DNA from 3 places in the Kitasatospora sp. RG8 genome. Region 1 is predicted to be linked to each of the others. Evidence: riboswitches for the same ligand, from Rfam matches in the RefSeq annotation. Region 1 holds a riboswitch; each other region holds the start of a gene.

Region 1 (6,157 bases):
GCGGTGGCCGCGTACTTGGCCCGCCGGGCCGGGGTGAACTTGGCGTACTGGCGCAGCGTCTGCGGCAGCTCGCCGGGCGGCAGCCCGCCGAGCGCGTCCGCGGCGAGGCCGACCACCCGGCGGCGCACGCCCTCGGGCAGCGGCCGGTCGAGCCGCTCCGCCGCCCGCTCCGCGACCCCCCCGTCGGCCTGCTCTGCCGCCGGCTCGTCGCCGCCGGGCTCCTCGGCACCGGCCGTCCCGTCCGACACCGGGGCGCCTGCCGGGGCTGTCTCGGCCGCGTCCGGCGCCTGCGCGTCCACAGCGGGCTGCCGCCCCTGCGGCCCGGCGGGCTCCTTCGCTGCGTCCACCACGTCCTCGGCTCCGATCCTGGTCCATCGGCACGGCCAACGGCGGCCGTCCTCGTCGTCACGCTCCGTGCGCTCTGTCTGTATTGTCCCGTGCGGCGGGCGGCCGTGCCCCGCACCGCCGCCCGCCGCACGGGCCGGGCATCAACCCTGCTCCGAGGCCTCGTTCTCCTCGGCCCCCGGGCGGGCCACCAACTCGACCTGGTCCACCGCGTTGCACCAGCGGCAGCGCACCGACTCGATGGTCTCGCTGAGCACCTCGGTCTCCTCGACCTTGGACTCGCCGGCCAGGTCGAAGTGGAGGAACTCGGTCAGCCGGGCGGAACGGGTCACGTCGAAGCGGGTCAGGTTGCCGCACAGGGTGCAGCGCCAGCGCGTCTCGGCGGTCAGGGCGGGGACGGTCATCGGGGGTCCTCTCGGGTGGTCCCTGGGTGGGCTCAGGCGCTCCCCCCGGAGCCCCGGCATCGGCGGCGGGAGGCGGGAATGCCCGCCCCAAGCCTATTGCCTGGGGCAACCGTCCCGGCCACCGGTTTCGACCATTGGACCCCCTCGGCAGGACCGCGAACCCCCTGCCCGGCGGGTACCGGACACCCCCTAGCCCACCTGCCGTAAGCCCCGTGCCGCCCGGGCCGGGCGGAGGGATGCTTGGCTGCATGGCGATCCCGGTCCTCGACCACACCGGTGCGCCGGGCGAGCGCCCGGCCGCCGCCGTCCCGGCCGTCTGCTACGCGCTGATCGCGCTCAACACCCTGGTGTTCCTGCTCGGCCCGGCCGCCGGGCTCAACCCGCTGTACGGGCGCGGCCAGGACCGGGTCTGCGCGGAGCAGCGGTACGAGCAGCGCTGGGGCGCCGTCCCGGCCGAGCTGCTGGCCGGGCGCCCGCTGACCGCCGGACAGCTCGCCGAGGCCCCCGACCCGGTGCCCGGATGCCCGGCCCGCCCGACCCCCGGCAAGCACCCGGCGCTCACCGTGCTCAGCGCGCTGTTCCTGCACGCCGGCTGGCTGCACCTGCTGGGCAACCTGCTCTTCCTGTACGTGTTCGGACCCACCGTCGAGGAACGGTTCGGCCGGGCCCGCTTCGCCCTCTTCTACCTGGCCGCCGGCTCACTGGCGACGTACGGCTTCGCGCTGGCCGAGGCGCACTCGCCGGACGCGACCCGGGTGCTGATCGGCGCCTCGGGGGCGATCTCGGCCGTCCTCGGCGCCTACCTGCGGCTGCACCCGCGCGCCCGGGTCACCACGCTCGTCCCGCTCCTGCTCCTCCTTCCGCTGCGGTTCCCGGCCTGGCTGGTGCTCGGCCTCTGGTTCGCCCTGCAGTGGTGGTCGGTGCACTCGGCCGGGCCGGGCGTGGCCTACCTGGTCCACGTGATCGGCTTCTCGGCCGGCTTCCTCTACGCCTGCACGCTGGCCACCCGCCCCCCGCGCCCGCCCGGCTGACGCCCGATACCCTGGCCGCACCTCACAAAGGAGCGCGAACAGTGATCACCGCCATCGTCCTCATCAAGACCAGCGTCGACCGCATCCCGGAGATCGCCGAGGCGATCGCGGCCATCGAGGGCGTCAGCGAGGTCTACTCGGTCACCGGCGGCTACGACCTGGTGGCGATGGTGCGGGTGCGCCGGCACGACGACCTGGCCGAGGTGATCCCCGGCCGGCTGAACAAGGTCCCGGGCGTGGCCCACACCGAGACCCAGATCGCCTTCCGCACCTACTCCCAGCACGACCTGGAGGCCGCCTTCGCGCTCGGCCTCGACGAGTAGGGCCCGGCCGGCCGACGGGTGCTCAGCCCCTCCCGACGGGTCCTCAGCCCTCCCGGCGGGTGTCCACGACGCACCGGCCGCCCTCGTTGCGGTAGTTCCAGGCCGCGCCGTCCGTGACCAGCTCGCGGACTGCGGTCAGGAAGCGCTCGATGTGCTCGTCCGGGGTACCGGCACCGAAGCTGACCCGGATCGCGTTCAGGCTCCGCTCGCCCGGCAGCGACGGCTCGGGCGCACCGCACGCGGAAACCGGACCGGGAGCAACGCCGGACTCCTCGCCGAGCAGGGTGCGCACCAGCGGGTGCGCGCAGAACAGGCCGTCGCGCACCCCGATGCCGTACTCGGCGGAGAGCGCGGCCGAGAAGTGCGAGCTGTTCCAGCCCTGGACGACGAAGGAGAGAACGCCCACCCGGGCGGAGCCGGCGCCGAACAGGTTCAGCACCTTGACCTGCGGGACCTCCGCCAGGCCGGCCGTCAGCCGCGCGATCAGCTGCTGCTCGCGGGCCTCCAGCGCGTCGAAGCCGGCCTCGGTCAGCGCCCGGCAGGCCGAGGCGACGGCGTAGGCGCCGATCACGTTCGGCGAGCCCGCCTCGTGCCGCGCCGGGCCGGTGTGCCACTGGACGGCCACCGAGCCGTCGGTCTCCCGGGCCACCGTACGGGTGGCGCCGCCGCCGGCCAGGTACGGCTCGGCCGCGTCCAGCCAGTCGGCGCGCCCGGCCAGCACCCCGGCGCCGAAGGGCGCGTAGATCTTGTGCCCGGAGAAGGCGATCCAGTCCACGTCCAGCTCGCGCACCGAGACCCGGTGGTGCGGGGCGAGCTGGGCGGCGTCCAGCACCACCCGGGCGCCGTGGCGGTGGGCGGTCGCGGTCAGTTCGGCGACCGGCCAGAGCTCACCGGTGACGTTGGAGGCACCCGTGACGCAGAGCAGCCTGGGGCCCTCGGGGGCCCCGGCGAGCGCGGCGTCCAGGGCGGCGACGGCCTCCGCCCGCGACCGCGGGGCGCGCAGGTAGGTGACGTCCAGCCCGGCGTGCGCCCAGGGCAGCAGCGAGGCGTGGTGCTCGGTCTCGAAGGCGAAGACCCGGGTGCCGGCCGGGACGGCGCCGGCCAGCAGGTTCAGCGAGTCGGTGGTGGCCCGGGTGAAGACCACCTGGTCGCCCTCGCGCAGGTCGAGGAACTCGGCGACGGTGCGGCGGCTCTGCTCGAACAGGTCGGTGGAGAGCTGCGAGAGGTAGCCGGCGCCGCGGTGCACGCTGCCGTAGTAGGGGGCGTAGGCGGCGACGTCGTCCCAGACCCGCTGGAGCGCCGGGGAGCTGGCGGCGTAGTCGAGGGCCGCGTAGCCGACCTTCTCGCCGCTGGCGAGCGGGACCTGGACGTCGTGGCCCAGGACGGCGAGGGGGGCGCAGATCTCGGTGGCGAGGGACATGAGGATGCACTCCTTCTGGGGAGAGGACCCCGGGAGTGCGTGTCAGCCGGCGTCCGCGCTTGTCACGCGGACGGATTGCCGCGGGACCCGGTCCTCACCCAGGGCACCCCGCCACGGACGGAGGGTTGCCGGACAGCAAGCTGGGGCTTGACGCTGTCACTCATGACCTGGCGACGACTCTAGGTCGCGTCCGTCGGGGGGTCAAACAGGGTTCCACCATCCGGACAGCGCCGTTCCCGGGTGCCGGGAGCGTGCGAAGGGGCCCGCGGGAGCAGCCTCCCGCGGGCCCCCGACAACCCGTCAGGCCTTGCCGGTCGCCTCCGACCAGCGCTTGAGCAGCTCCAGCGCGGCGCCCGAGTCGACGGCCGCCGCGGCCCGCTCCATGCCCGCCGCCAGCTGCCCGGCGAGCGGCGCGTCGGTGAGCTCCAACGCGACCAGCGCCGCCGCCGTGTTCAGCAGGACGGCGTCCCGCACCGGCCCGCGCTCCCCGGCCAGCAGCCGGCGGGCGACGTCCGCGTTGTACGCCGGGTCCGCTCCGCGCAGCGCCTCGATGCCGACCAGCTCGATGCCGAGCTCGCGCGGGTCGAAGGTGGTCTCGGTGACCTCGCCGCCGCGCACGATCCAGACCCGCGAGGTGGTGGTGATGGTCAGCTCGTCGAGGCCGTCGTCGCCGCGGAAGACCAGCGCGCTGGAGCCGCGCCGGGCCAGCACGCCGGCGATCAGCCCGGCCAGCCGGGTGTCGAAGCAGCCGATCGCGTGGGCCGTCACTCTGGCGGGGTTGGTCAGCGGACCGAGGATGTTGAACGCGGTCGGTACCCCGAGGTCGCGCCGGGCCGTCGCGGCGTGCCGCATCGACGGGTGGAACATGGCGGCGGAACAGAAGGTGAGCCCGATCTCCTCGGCCACCTCGGCCACCCGCCGGGCGGACAGGTCGAGGGCGATGCCCAGCTTCTCCAGCACGTCGGAGGAGCCGCTCGCCGAGGAGGCGGCCCGGTTGCCGTGCTTGACCACCTTGGCGCCGGCCGCCGCCGCGACGATCGCCGACATGGTCGAGATGTTGACGGTCTTGGCGCGGTCGCCACCGGTGCCGACGACGTCCACCGCCGGGCCGGGGATGGAGAGCGGCTCGGCGTGCGCGTACATCGCGTCCACCAGACCGGCGATCTCGCCGACCGTCTCGCCCTTGGCCCGCAGCGCGACCATGAAGCCGGCCACCTGGGCCGGGGAGGCCTCGCCGCTCATGATCCGGTCCATCGCCCAGGCGGCGTCCGCCTGGGCCAGGTCCTCGCCCCGCAGCAGTGCGGACAGGATGTCCGGCCAGGTGCGGACCACCTGCACGGGGTCCTTGCCGCCGTTCGCAGGGTTCACGTTCACCATGGCTGACTCCAGCTCTCGTCGCTTCCCGGAAAGGGATCTCCGTAGGGTTGGAGCCAGCCTATCGAGCGGCGGGACGCCGCCGTCCCGCCGCGACCCTTCTTCTCTCCTGGTGAGATGCGCGCCGTGCCGCGACCCCTCTTACGGGTGGCCGGAGCCGGCGGGTCGGCCGTCGCTACCGGGTGGCCGGCGCCCGCTTCGCCAGCCGGGCCCGGAGCAGTGTGGCGGCGGCCTCGGCCAGCGCCACCGGATCCACCGGGCGGGAGATCGCCGCATCGGCCCGGCTCCAGGCGGCCAGCCAGGAGTCCTGCGGCCGGCCGATCAGCACCAGCACCGGCGGGCAGCCGTAGATCTCGTCCTTCAGCTGCCGTCCGAGTCCCAGCCCGCCGGCCGGCACCGCCTCGCCGTCCAGCACGCAGAGGTCCACGCCCCCCTTCTCCAGCGCCTTCAGCACCGCGGGGGTCGTCGCGCACTCCAGGTAGGTCAGTTCCGGCAGATCCGCGGCGGGCCGGCGGCCGAGCGCCGTCAGCACCTGCTCGCGCGTGTTGCGGTCGTGGCTGTAAACGAGAACGGTCAGCGTCTCGTCGGTCGTGTACGCCATGGGCCCTGCTCCCTCAAAGTGTGATCCGGACCACGTTCGCCTGCACCGGATGCTACTCCCGATCACCGGCCGCCGAGGCCGTCCCGCGCGATCGTTCTCAAGCCGCCGCGCCCAGGACTCACCCGCCCGGAGGACCTCGCGTCACCCCCGACGGTGCAGTCCACCCGTACGGCCGACGCAACGGCCGGTCCCCTTACCCCCCGCGGCCCCGGCGGCCGTGCAGCGACACGCAGGGCAACGGGGTCGAAGGGGCCTTCGAGGAACCGTCAGAAAAGGGACACGCCGCTGCTCAGCCCCCATCCGGACGCCCCGTCGGGTCCCACTGGGGCATACCGCACGCACCGGACACTCCGAGGGACACCCCCCGGCGTGAAGACGGAATAAGGGACCGACATAATGTCCGTCGTGGCGACAGCAACAGCAGTAGAAACCGGGCACGCGCACGGATCGGTCAACCGGCCGAACATGGTCAGCGTCGGAACGATCGTCTGGCTCAGTTCCGAGTTGATGTTCTTCGCGGCCCTCTTCGCGATGTACTTCACGCTCCGCTCCGTCAAGGGAGCCGAGTTCTGGAGCGAGAAGGCGCACGCCCTCAACGTGCCCTTCTCCTCGGTCAACACCACGATCCTGGTGCTCTCCTCGCTCACCTGCCAGCTCGG
Region 2 (6,157 bases), on a different contig from region 1:
CCGGCGGTACGGGGCGCTACAGGGGCGACGACCGGTGCGAGGGGGAGGGGGAGCCCTCTTCCCGGTCCAGCGACACTCTACTCCGACCGGCCGGGAAACATTCCCGCCGGAATGCGCCGGGAAAAGCGTCGGCCGCCCGCGCGTACGGATTCCCGTACACGCGGACGGCCGGTCCGGCAATGGCGCGGCTCAGCAGCCCCCGGCCACCGCGGGAATGATCGAAACGCTCGCGCCGTCCTTGATCTCGGTGGCCAGGCCCTCCGCGAACCGCACGTCGTCGTCATTGACGTAGACGTTGACGAAACGGCGGAGCTTGCCGGTGTCGTCCAGGACCCGGGCGGCGATCCCGGCGTGGTTCTTCTCCAGGTCGGCGATGACCTCGCCCAGGGTGGCACCCTCGGCGGCCACCTCGGCGGCGCCGCCGGTGTAGGTGCGCAGGATGGTCGGGATGCGGACGTTGGCGCTCATGGGGGTCTCCTTGCGGCGGGGTGACGGCAGGGGTGGAGGGAGTCAGGCGGAGGCGAGGCCGGCGTCGCGGAACGAGGCCAGCGTCGGGCGGATGACGGCGGTCATCCCGGCGTCGGAGACGGCGTCCAGCGTCTTCAGGCCGTCGCCGGTGTTGATCGCGACGGTCTCCTTCGCCGGGTCCAGCTGACCGGTCTCGACCAGCTTCTTCAGCACGCCGACGGTCACCCCGCCCGCGGTCTCGGCGAAGACGCCCTCGGTCCGGGCCAGCAGCTTGATCGCGGCCACCACCTCGGCGTCCGTCACGTCCTCGACGGCGCCGCCGGTGCGGCGGGCGATGTCCAGCACGTACGGGCCGTCGGCCGGGTTGCCGATCGCCAGCGACTTGGCGATGGTGTCCGGCTTGACCGGCCGGATCACGTCGTGGCCGGCCTTGAACGCCGCCGACACCGGCGAGCACCCCTCCGCCTGGGCGCCGAAGATCCGGTACGGCCGGTCCTCGACCAGGCCGAGCCTGATCAGTTCCTGCAGCCCCTTGTCGATCTTGGTCAGCTGCGAGCCCGAGGCGATCGGGATCACGATCTGCTCCGGCAGGCGCCAGCCCAGCTGCTCGCAGATCTCGTACGCCAGCGTCTTGGAGCCCTCGCCGTAGTACGGGCGCAGGTTGACGTTGACGAAGCCCCAGCCCTCGCCGGCCGGGTCGCCGATCAGCTCCGAGCAGAAGCGGTTCACGTCGTCGTAGTTGCCCTCGATGCCGACCAGCTCGCCACCGTAGACACCCGCCATCACGACCTTGCCCTGCTCCAGGTCGTGCGGGATGAACACGCAGGACTTGAAACCGGCCCGGGCGGCCGCGGCGCCCACCGCGCCGGCCAGGTTGCCGGTCGAGGAGCAGGAGAGCGTGGTGAAGCCGAACGCCCGCGCCGCCTCGATCGCACAGGCGACCACGCGGTCCTTGAACGAGTGCGTCGGGTTGCCCGAGTCGTCCTTGATGTGCAGCTGGGCGGTGAACCCGAGCTCGCGGCCCAGGTTGTCCGCCTTCACCAGCGGGGTCCAGCCGGGGTTGAGGTTCGGCTTGCCGGCCACGTCCGCCGGGACGGGCAGCAGCGGTGCGTAACGCCAGATCGACGCGGGACCGGCCTCGATCCGCTTGCGCAGCTCCTCCGCGCCCTCGCTGCCGAAGTCGTAGGCGATCTCCAGCGGCCCGAAGCACTCCAGGCAGGCGAAGCTCGGACCGAGCGGGAAGCGGGTACCGCACTCGCGACAGGACAGGGCGGCGGCGGGGCCGAGGTCAACGGTTGCGGGTGCGACGGTGTCGATAGCCATGATGGCGGAGGCCTCTCTCCTCATCTTCCCCGTGACGCGGACGCGCCACAGGCCGGAATTGGCACCTGTCCCGCCGGGGCCTGTCGACGACAGCCGCGCGAGAAGGTTGCCGGGACGTCAACGGGCCGTTCCCTCAGTCCCTCTGGATGAGCTCTGTGAAGTTGTTGGTCTTGCTCAGCGGCGACCCCGGCGTGCGAAGGTCCGACCGCTGTACGAAGACTGTATCCGAAGGCGCCAACACTGAACGGGACCGTCCGCCACGCGAGATGACGCGTCCCAGCCCGTCCCGTCCGCCCCCTGCCGAGGAGAGACCCGTGCCCGCCGACCCGACCACCGAGCTCCTCCCACAGGCGGCGTCCTGGCTGCGCCGCCGGTCGTGGAGCGCGGCCGACCGTCCGGTGCGCACCCTGCTGGACGCCAAGCAGGCGGCCGGGCGGGCGGGCACCGTCAGCGTCGTCCTCCCCGCCCTGGACGAGGAGGCCACCGTCGGCGACATCGTCCGCACCATCCGCCGCGAGCTGATGGAACGCCTGCCGCTGGTCGACGAACTGGTCGTGGTCGACTCCGGCTCCGCCGACCGCACCGCCGCCGTGGCCGCCGAGGCCGGCGCCCGGGTGGTCCAGCGCGACGAGATCCTCCCGCGGCTGCCCGCCGCCCCCGGCAAGGGCGAGGTGCTCTGGCGCTCGCTGCTGGCCACCAGTGGCGAGATCGTCTGCTTCGTCGACGCCGACCTGCGCGAGTTCGACCCGGCCTTCGTCTCCGGCATCGTCGGCCCGCTGCTCACCGAGCCGGACATCCAGCTGGTCAAGGCCATGTACGACCGCCCGCTCGAAACCGACGGGGCCGTCGTGCCGGCCGGCGGCGGCCGGGTCACCGAGCTGGTCGCCCGCCCGCTGCTCAACCTGCACTGGCCGGAACTGGCCGGTTTCGTCCAGCCCCTGGGCGGCGAGTACGCGGCCCGCCGCTCCCTGCTCGAACGGCTCCCGTTCCCCACCGGCTACGGCGTCGAACTCGGCCTGCTGGTCGACGCCCTGGAGACCGCCGGCCTGGACGCCCTCGCCCAGGTCGACGTCGGCGTCCGCCACCACCGCCACCAGGACGGCCAGGCGCTCGGACGGATGGCCGCCACCATCTACCGGACGGCGCTGGAACGGCTCGACCGCACGCACCGGCTCAAGGCCTCCGCCGACCTGGTGCACCCGCTGCTCACCCAGTTCACCCGCGACCCGCAGACCCGCGCGTTCACCGCCCACACCCACCCGGTCACCGCCCTCGAACGGCCGCCGATGCACACCGTCCCCGAGTACGTGAGCCGCCACTGAGGGGTTTGCGGTCCCGGGCCCCCGGCAACGTAGCAACCATGGGCGATCTCACGACCGAGCGTTCGAGTCAGACCGGCACCGCCCCCGTCCTGGTGGCCTCCAACCGGGGACCGGTGTCGTTCGGCACCGCGGACGACGGCACGCTGACCCTCCGGCGCGGCGGCGGAGGCCTGGTCTCCGGGCTCTCCGCCATCGACGACCCCGACGCCGTCTGGGTCTGCGCGGCCCTCGGCGACGCCGACCGCCGGGCGGCCCGGGAGGCACCGGACGGCCGCCTCGACCGGGCCGGCCACGACGTCGGCGGACAGGCCGTCCGAATGCTGGACATGGACCCCGCGACCTTCGCCCGCGCCTACAACGGCGTGGCCAACTCGACCCTCTGGTTCGTCCACCACCTGCTCTACGCCACCCCGACCGCACCCTCCTTCGACGCCGGGTTCCGCACCGAATGGCAGGCCTACACGGCCTACAACGCCGCCTTCGCCGACGCCCTGGCCGCCGAGGCCGCCCCCGGGGCGGCCGTCCTGGTCCAGGACTACCACCTCTCGCTGACCCCGGCCCTGCTCCGCGCCGCCCGGCCCGACCTGCGGATCGGCCACTTCTCGCACACCCCCTGGGCCCCGCCCGAGTACTTCCGGCTGCTGCCCGACGACGTCGCCGAGGCCGTCCTCACCGGCATCCTCGGCGCCGACCGGGCCGGTTTCCTCACCCGCCGCTGGGCGCTGGCCTTCGCCGACTGCTGCGAGCAGCTCCTCGGCGCCACCGTCGACCGCACCGCGCTCACCGTCACCCTCCGGGGGCGCACCACCCGGCTCGGCGTCCACGCCCTCGGCGCCGACGCCGACTTCCTGCGCGAACGCGCCCACCGCCCCGACGTCGACGAACGCCTCGCCACCCTGCGCGAGGCCGTCGGCGACCGCCGCACCGTCGTCCGGGTCGACCGCACCGAGCTGAGCAAGAACATCGTCCGCGGCTTCCAGGCCTACCGGCACCTCCTGCGGACCCGCCCCGAGTGGCTGGACCGCGTCGTCCACATCGCCTTCGCGTACCCGTCCCGGACCGACCTCGCCGAGTACCGCGACTACACCGCCCAGGTCCAGCAGCTCGCCGCCGAGATCAACGCCGAGTTCGCCACGCCCTCCTGGCAGCCGCTGATCCTGCACGTCGACGACGACTTCCCGCGCTCGCTCGCCGCCTACCGGCTGGCCGACGTCGCCCTGGTCAACCCGATCCGCGACGGCATGAACCTGGTCGCCAAGGAGGTGCCGGTGGTCTCCGACCGGGGCTGCGCCCTCGTCCTGTCCCGCGAGGCCGGCGCGTACGCCGAGCTGGCCGACGACGCCCTGACGGTCAACCCGTACGACGTCATCGCCACCGCGGAGGCCCTGCACAGCGCGCTCACCATGCCCGCCGGGGAGCGCGCCGACCGCACGAAGCGCCTCGCCGCCGCCTCGACAGCGTTGCCGCCACAGCAGTGGTTCCTCGACCAGCTGCACGCCCTGCACGCCCTGGACGCCGGCGGCGACACCGCCGACCCCGGCCCCGGCCCCGGACCCCGCCCGGTCAACGAGGCCGGCTGAGCTCCGCCCCCAGCCGCTCCAGCAGCTCCACCACGCCGGCCGGGCCCCCGACCACCAGGTCGGCCCGGTCGGCGAGCTCCCTCACCGGCGCGTCCCCCACCGCGCCGCTGCACACCAGCAGCCCGGCGACGCCCTCCCCGCGCAGCTTCTCCACCGCCGCGAAGGCCGCCACGTCGCCCAGGTCGTCCCCCGCGTAGAGCACCGACCGCGCGCCCCGCTCCCGCAGGAACCCGCTCAGCGCGGCGCCCTTGTCGACCCCCGGCGGCCGCAGCTCCAGCACCAGCCGGCCGGGCTCCACCATCAGCCCGTGCTCCGCGGCCAGCGCCTCCACCGGCGGGCGCAGCAGCTCCATCGTCTCCTCCGGCGCCGCCGTCCGCCGCATGTGCACCGCGAGCGAGCGCCCCTTGTCCTCCACCCACGTCCCGGCCGGCGCTCCGGCCCCCGCCAGCACCTCGTCCAGCACGGCCCGTACCGCGGCCACCCCGGGGTGCACCGGGGGCGCCGTCACCACGCCGTCCTCCCAGCGCTCGGCCCCGTAGTGCCCCAGCACCACCACGCCGTCGATGCCGTCGAACCCCCCGTACTCGACGGCCAGCCCGGCGGGCCTGCCGGTGACCACCACCGTCGCCCCCACCCGCGGCGTCAGCGCGCGCAGCGCCCCCGCCACCCCGGGGTGCGCCCGCGCCCGGCCGGGGTCGGCCACGATCGGTGCCAGCGTCCCGTCGAAGTCCAGCGCCACCACGGCGTCCCGCGGCGAGGCGAGGACCGCCTCCAGCCCCTGGCGTCCGGCGTCCGTCCTCAGCTGCAAACTCTCCTCAAGCCCCATGCCGGGACCCATACCCACCCGCGCCCGCGGAAGCACCCGCCGGGCTACCGGGCCCCCCGGCGGGCCTCCCGGACCCGCCTCAGCCGGTTCACCAGCACCGGCGCGTGGGCCAGTGCCTCCGGCCGGTCCAGCAAGGCGTTCAGCAGCTGGTAGTACCGCGTGCTGGAGAGCCCCAGCTCCTCCCGGACGGCCCGTTCCTTGGCCCCCGCCGTACGCCACTGGCGCCCTTCGAGCTCCAGCACCGCCACGTCCCGCTCGCTCAGCTCGCCCACGCTCCACCTCCGCCCACCACTACGGAGTGTCATTCTGCCCCGCACACCCGACACACTCTGAGCCCCGCACGACGCCCGCTCCCCGATTAGCGTCGGTCCATGACCGAAAGCTTCGCGCTGCACATCCCCACCGCCGACCTCGACCCCGACCCGCTGGACCCGGCCCAGATCGTCTCCGGCTCCCCCGAGGTGTCCGGCCGGGTGCTCTCAGAGTCCCCCGACGGCCGCCAGCTCCGCGGCATCTGGCAGATCACCCCGGGCGTCGTCACCGACGTCGAGGCGGACGAGCTGTTCGTGGTGCTGAGCGGCCGGGCCACCATCGAGATCGACGGCGGCCCGACCCTGCACGTCGGCCCGGGCGACTGC
Region 3 (6,157 bases), on a different contig from region 1:
CGTGAAGCCCTGCGGCCGGGGGATCGTGGCCCGCTCCTCGTCGGTGACGATCAGCAGGATGTTCGGACGACGTGTCATGGCCACCTGTCCTTAGGGGAGATGCCCCCACGTGCGCTGCGGGCGCACGGGGAGGACGCGGACGGCACGGAAGGTGCATGTCAGCCGAATCTAGGTTCTGCTCCCGCACGCCGTGCGCGAGGACACGGCCGGCCGGGTCCGTCCGGGTGAGCCACGCCGCCGGGTCGCGGTCTCTCCTGCCCGGCCCGGCCCGTCCGGGTGAGCCGGCCGGCCGGGACTCGGCCGGTCAGTGACACCAGCTGTTCAGGGACACCGGCCGGTCAGGGACACCCGCCGGTCAGGGGTGGCACAGGGCCTCGGTGAGGAGCTTGGCCGCCTCGGTGACGGCCTGGGAGAGGCGTGCGCCGGGGTGGCGGGTGAGCCGTTCGATCGGGCCGGACACGGAGACGGCGGCCACGACCCGGTTGGACGGGCCCCGGACGGGGGCGGAGACGGAGGCGACCCCGAGCTCGCGTTCGCCGATGGACTGCGCCCAGCCGCGGCGCCGTACGCCGCTGAGGGCCGTGGCCGTGAAGCGGGCGCCCTGGAGGCCCCGGTGGAGGCGCTCGGGCTCCTCCCAGGCGAGCAGGATCTGGGCGGCGGAGCCCACCTTCATGGGAAGGGTGACTCCGACGGGAACGGTGTCGCGCAGGCCGGAGAGCCGCTCGGCGGCGGCCACGCAGATCCGGATCTCGCCCTGCCGGCGGTAGAGCTGTGCGCTCTCGCCGGTGACGTCGCGCAGGTGGGTGAGGACCGGGCCGGCGGCGCCCAGCAGGCGGTCCTCGCCGGCGGCCGCCGACAGCTCGGCGAGCCGGGGTCCGAGGACGAACCGGCCCTGCAGGTCCCGGGCGACCAGCCGGTGCTGTTCGAGTGCGACGGCGAGCCGGTGGGCCGTGGGCCGCGCCAGGCCGGTGGAGGCGACGAGTCCTGCCAGGGTGGCGGGACCGGCCTCCAGGGTGCCAAGGATCGAGGTGACCTTGTCGAGCACGCCGACGCCGCTCGTGTTTTCCATGGGTGGGTACTCCGTCTCAAGTCCCGCGAGCAGCAGGTGGGCTCTGCTCACGGGGGCTCCGGGCGGGGAGCCGGGGGGTGTGGTCAGCGAGGGAAGGCCGAAGAGGTCGGCCGATTGCCTGCGCCGGGCACGAGACGGGTACGCGGAAGGGCCGGGGCGGGAAGCGCCCGGGCGAAGGACAGCACAGAGAGCACCGTGTCTCCTCATCTTTCCCGCGCCACATTGGCGACAGGCCGGAGTTGGCACTGATCCCGGTCGGTGCGGCGCACTTTGGACGCCGGGTCGACCGGGGAGTTGCCGGGGCTTCGTAGGGCCGGTCCCTCCACCCCTCTGGATGATTCGCGAGGAACGATACAAGACTTCCCGGGCGGCCCGTTAAACGGCCCCCGCCCCGGACGCGGGCGCCGCACATCCTCCGGGAGGCCGGCCCGGCGGGACCGGCCTCCGCGGAACGCCCCGCCCCACCACCCCGCGACCGCGCCCCGGCGGCCGTCCGACCGCCAGATCCGGCACCGTCCGACCGTCAAGCCCGGTGCGCCGTCAGACCGTCAGGCCCGGTGCACCGTCCGGCCCCCGAGCACGACGCGGACCGGCCGCAGCCGCGGCAGCTCGTCCGGCGGGCAGTTCAGCGGGTCCGCGGGCCAGAGGGTCAGGTCCGCCAGCGCGCCGGGCCGCAGGCTGCCACGCGTCGCACTCTCGCCGACCAGCCGGGCCGCGTCGACGGTGTGCAGCGCGATCGCCTCGGCCCGGGTGATCGCGTGCTCGGCGCCCTGCGCGCCGGCCACGGTCTGCCGGGTCGTCATGCCCCACACCGAGACCATCGCCCCGTAGGGCCCGACGGGGAAGTCGGAGCCGGCCGCGAGCAACGCGCCCTCGTCCAGCCACTCGCGCAACGGGAAGATCCCGCGGACCCGCTCGGCGCCCCAGGCCCGGATCTGGGCCGTCGCCGCATCGTGCAGCAGCGGGTACTGGACGGTGACCGGGATGCCGAGCGCGATCGCGCGCGATCGCTGGTCGGGGCGGGCCAGTCCGCCGTGCTCGACGACCAGGGTGCCCGGGGCCAGGCCGGGGCGGTCCTTGAGCACCTGCTCGAAGACGTCCAGCAGCGTACGGAGTCCGCGGTCCCCCCACGCGTGCACACCGACCCGCCAGCCGCGCGCGACCACCCGGTCGACCGCCGCGGCCAGCTCCTGCGGCTCCCAGAGGAGCGTGCCGTGATAGCACGGGCGGCCTTCGTACGGCTCGTCCAGCGCACCCGCCTCGATGCCGCCGTCGATGCCGAACTTGACGCCCCAGACGCTCAACCACGCGTCGCCCTCGGCGCGCCAGGGCTCCATCCGGTCGAGCAGCTCGTCCACCTGCCCGGGCGTGCGGGCACCGAAACCGGAGACCAGGGCGCGCACCCGCACGCTCAGTGCACCGGCCTGCCGGGCCGCGCGCAGCACGTCGAGGTCCTCCACCGGGACGAGGCAGTCGCGGACCGTGCCGATCCCCGTCGCGGCGTAGTCGGCGGACGCGGCCCGCAGGCCCTCGATCCGGTCGGCGAGCGCGGGGCGCGGCAGTACCCGTTCGGCGAGTGCGACCGCCTTGTCGACCAGCCGGCCGGTCAGCCGGCCCTGCTCGTCCCGCTCGATCACGCCGCCGGGCGGGGGTTCGGTGGCGGCGGTGATGCCGGCCAGTCGCAGCGCGGGGGTGTTGAGCACCATGTTGTAGGCGCCGCGCCGCACCAGCACCGGGTGCCGGTCGGTGGCCGCGTCCAACTCCTCGGTGCGGGGCAGGCGCTGTTCGGCGAGGTTGACCTCCTGCCAGTTGATCGTGGTGCGGATCCACTGCCCGGGGGGCGTGCTCGCCGCCCGCTCGCGGATCAGGCCGAGGAACTCGCCGAGGTCGCGGGCCCGGTGGACCGGCACGTCGTGGACGCTGTGCGCGGCGAGGATCAGATGGGTGTGGGTGTCGTCGAAGGCCGGCAGCACGGCGGTGCCGGGCAGGTCCAGCACCTCCGTCCCCGGGCCGGCCAGGTGGTCCAGGCCGTCGGCCGCGGCGGACAACGCGGTGATCCGGTCGCCGGTGACGGCCAGCGCACGACGCGGCGCCTCGCCGGGGACGAGCGTGTGGACGGTGCCGGACCGGATCAGCAGGTCGGCGGGGGCGTGGTCGGTCACGGCGGCGTCTCCTCCGGCGTCATGGCGCCTGGTCGGGCTGCGGGTTGGGGCTACGGCTTCGGACAGGGCTCCGGCTCGGGCTGTGCGGTGAGCCCCGGCTGTGCGGTGAGGTCCGGCTGCGTGCCGAGCCCCGGCTCGGGGTGCGTGCCGAGCCCCGGGCGCGACAGCCCGGTGAGCTGCTCGACGTGCCGGAAGCCGGGTTCGGCGAGCAGCCCGTGCAGTTCGGTGAAGACCGCGCGGGCCGCGACGGCGTTCCACTCCGGCGGCAGCAGCGGCGTCGGCAGTCCCGGGTCGAGGTAGGGCAGCCGGCGCCACTGGGTGAGCATCGGCACGTACGCGCGGAACGCCTCGACCGGCTCGATCCGCGGGTGCGGGCGCAGGCCGGCGGCCACCTGCCCCCAGTCCTCGGTGAACTCGGCGTACTGCGCCTCGATCGCCGGGAAGTCCCACCAGGAGCCGACCGCCGAGCGCAGTTCGGCGAACCCGGCGTACTCGGACAGGAAGAGGTGGACGTACGCGCTCAGCCCGAGCCGTTCCAGCAGCCGCCGGGCGTCCGGCAGCACCCGGGCGGGTGCCAGCCAGACCCCGGGGGCGGCGTTGCCGAAGCCGAGCCAGCTCAGCCGCGAGCGCAGCTGGTGGCGGCTGGCCCGCTCCGACTCGGGGACGGAGAAGACCGCGACCACCCAGCCGTCGGCGAGTTCGGCGGGTGCCAGGCTGTGGAAGATCCGGCGGTCACCCTCGTCGAAGACCGGGCCCATCTCCGGGCTCAGCCGGTAGCCGGTGCCCTCGCGCCGCTCCTGCAGCAGGGTGCCGGCCTTCTTCAGCCGCGAGATCGCCGACCGGACGGCGGGCGCGTCGACGTCCAGTTCGGCCATCAGCGCGATCAGGTCGGCTATCGAGATCCAGCCGCCGAGCCGCCGGACGAACTCGCCGTAGATCGTGTGGATCAGGGAGCTGGGGCGTGACGTGTTCTCCGGCATGGCGGCCCTCCTCCCGTCGTGGCCGCTCCAGCCGGCCGTCCGGCGTGATCATACTGTCGGAGCGCAGCCAAGTGGTCCGGACGGCGGCGCGGCGGGCGGCTGCGGGACTGCTGCCGGTGGCCCGGACACCGGTGCGGCGGGCGTCGGCCCCTGGGCCGGTGACGTGCTCCCGGCGTAGTCACCGGAGAGCAACGCCCCCGCCCCGGGAGCGAAGGCTGGCAGCCCGAGCGCGCGCAGCAGCTGGTGGACGGTGCAGATCGCCGCGGAGACCACCGGCTTGCCGAGCTGCTGCTCGGCCTCCTCGACGGCCGCCAGCGACGGCATCTGCACGCAGGCGGAGAGCACCACGGCGTCCGCGTCCGCGTGCGCCAGGCGGGCGGCGATCCCGGGCAACCGGGCCGGGTCGTGGGCGGCGACCGCCAGGTTGTCCGGGATCTCCAGGGCCGCGTGGTCGATCACCGTGATGCCCTCGTGCGCCAGGTAGTCCACCACCGTCCGGGCGAGCGGTCGCAGGTAGGGCGCGACCAGCGCGACCTTCTTCGCCCCGAGGACGTGCAGCCCGGCCACCAGGGCGCCGGCGCTGGTCACCACCGGCGCCGGTGCGCCGTTCTCGACGGTGCGCCGGTGCAGCCGCTGCTCGGACTCCCGGTGGTAGCCGGGCCCGGTGCTCATGACCGCCACCAGGCAGGCGTAGCCGAGCACGTCGACCCGGGCGTCGGAGAGTTCGAGCGCGCAGCGGTCCGAGTCCGTGTCCATCGCGCGCAGTTGCTCGGGGGTGACCCTGGTCATCCGCATCCGGCTGGAGTGGAAGGTGAAGCGCTCGGGGGCGACCCTCTCCCTGGCCCGCAGCAGGGCCGGGACCTCGGTCTCCATGGTGACGTTGGAGCTCGGGACGATCTGGCCGATCCGGTAGGTGGTCATGCGCCCGCCCCTTCGTCGTCGGGCCGCAGGCCGTGGGCGAGGGCGTCGTGGCCCCGGGCGTCGTGGCCGGCCCCGTAGTCGGCCCCGTAGTCGGCCTCGTAGCCTGCCTGGTGGCCGCGGGCGTCGACGACCGGGTTGGCGAGCGTGCCGATCCGCTCGACGGTGGCCTCCACCAGGTCGCCCGGCTGCAGGAACTGCGGCGGGACCAGGCCGGCGCCGACGCCGGACGGCGAACCGGTGGCGATCACGTCACCGGGCTCCAGGGTCATGCCGGAGGAGATGTCGGCGATCAGCCGGGCGACGCCGAAGAGCATGTGGCGGGTGTTGGAGTCCTGCTTGGTCACGCCGTTGACCTTGAGGGAGAGACCGAGGTTCTGCGGGTCGGGGATCTCGTCGGCGGTGACCACGACCGGCCCGAACGGGCAGTAGGAGTCCTGGCCCTTGGAGAAGAACCACTGCCCGGAGCGGCGCTGGTCGCGCGCGCTGACGTCGTTGACGATGCTGTAGCCGAAGACGTGCCGCAGCGCGTCCGCCTCGGTGACCCGGCGGGCGGTACGGCCGATCACCACGGCCAGTTCGCACTCCCAGTCGAGCTGCTTGGTCAGGTCGGCGTTGTGCAGGATCGGCCCGCCCGGTCCGGTGACGGCGGTGGCCGGTTTGCCGAACAGCACCGGGCGGTCGGGCAGTTCGCGCTCGGTGTCGAGCGAGCGGTGCGACTCCTCGACGTGCTCGACGTAGTTGAGGCCGACTCCGACGATCTTGCCCGGGCGCAGCGGCGCGCAGAGCGTGACCGCGGTGAGCGGCAGCCACGCGTCGGCCGGTGCCGCGGCCAGCAGCGCGCGGGCGGTGGCCAGGGCGGGTTCGCCGGCCCGGATCAGCGCTGCCAGGTCGCCGGGCAGCGCGGCGCCGGCCGCGGCGGCGAGCGCGGCCAGGTCGGCCACGCGCTCGCCGGTCCGCGCGCCGAGGCGCGGCGTGTCGCTGCCGCCGGTGCGGTAGCTGAGCAGGTGCATCGGAAAGCTCCTTAC

What was found. Region 1 has a riboswitch for S-adenosylmethionine ahead of J5Y04_RS11710 (aminotransferase class V-fold PLP-dependent enzyme). Riboswitches for the same ligand answer to the same signal wherever they lie in the genome.
Region 2: it holds a riboswitch for S-adenosylmethionine, as region 1 does, so the genes downstream of both, thrC (threonine synthase) here and J5Y04_RS11710 (aminotransferase class V-fold PLP-dependent enzyme) in region 1, are expected to answer to the same signal.
Region 3: it holds a riboswitch for S-adenosylmethionine, as region 1 does, so the genes downstream of both, J5Y04_RS22495 (IclR family transcriptional regulator) here and J5Y04_RS11710 (aminotransferase class V-fold PLP-dependent enzyme) in region 1, are expected to answer to the same signal.

Annotation. Positions count from the first base shown of each region.
Region 1 covers NZ_JAGIYX010000006.1:38,940-45,096, reverse strand. Annotated here, with positions in the region: gene J5Y04_RS11730 (NYN domain-containing protein) at 1-248, opposite strand, end outside; gene J5Y04_RS11725 (hypothetical protein) at 489-749, opposite strand; gene J5Y04_RS11720 (rhomboid family intramembrane serine protease) at 998-1,780, shown strand; gene J5Y04_RS11715 (Lrp/AsnC ligand binding domain-containing protein) at 1,822-2,103, shown strand; gene J5Y04_RS11710 (aminotransferase class V-fold PLP-dependent enzyme) at 2,147-3,523, opposite strand; SAM riboswitch class IV at 3,574-3,691, opposite strand; gene trpD (anthranilate phosphoribosyltransferase) at 3,824-4,900, opposite strand; gene J5Y04_RS11700 (hypothetical protein) at 5,073-5,498, opposite strand; gene J5Y04_RS11695 (heme-copper oxidase subunit III) at 5,895-6,157, shown strand, end outside.
Region 2 covers NZ_JAGIYX010000010.1:2,812-8,968, reverse strand. Annotated here, with positions in the region: gene J5Y04_RS17100 (ubiquitin-like small modifier protein 1) at 190-468, opposite strand; gene thrC (threonine synthase) at 511-1,791, opposite strand; SAM riboswitch class I at 1,809-1,944, opposite strand; gene J5Y04_RS17090 (glucosyl-3-phosphoglycerate synthase) at 2,106-3,113, shown strand; gene J5Y04_RS17085 (trehalose-6-phosphate synthase) at 3,152-4,693, shown strand; gene otsB (trehalose-phosphatase) at 4,677-5,519, opposite strand; gene J5Y04_RS17075 (DUF3263 domain-containing protein) at 5,564-5,824, opposite strand; gene J5Y04_RS17070 (cupin domain-containing protein) at 5,891-6,157, shown strand, end outside.
Region 3 covers NZ_JAGIYX010000015.1:118,696-124,852, forward strand. Annotated here, with positions in the region: gene J5Y04_RS22490 (sulfatase-like hydrolase/transferase) at 1-78, opposite strand, end outside; gene J5Y04_RS22495 (IclR family transcriptional regulator) at 356-1,069, opposite strand; SAM riboswitch class I at 1,270-1,410, opposite strand; gene J5Y04_RS22500 (amidohydrolase) at 1,618-3,231, opposite strand; gene J5Y04_RS22505 (PaaX family transcriptional regulator C-terminal domain-containing protein) at 3,282-4,211, opposite strand; gene J5Y04_RS22510 (Asp/Glu racemase) at 4,260-5,132, opposite strand; gene J5Y04_RS22515 (fumarylacetoacetate hydrolase family protein) at 5,129-6,142, opposite strand; gene J5Y04_RS22520 (cupin domain-containing protein) at 6,154-6,157, opposite strand, start outside.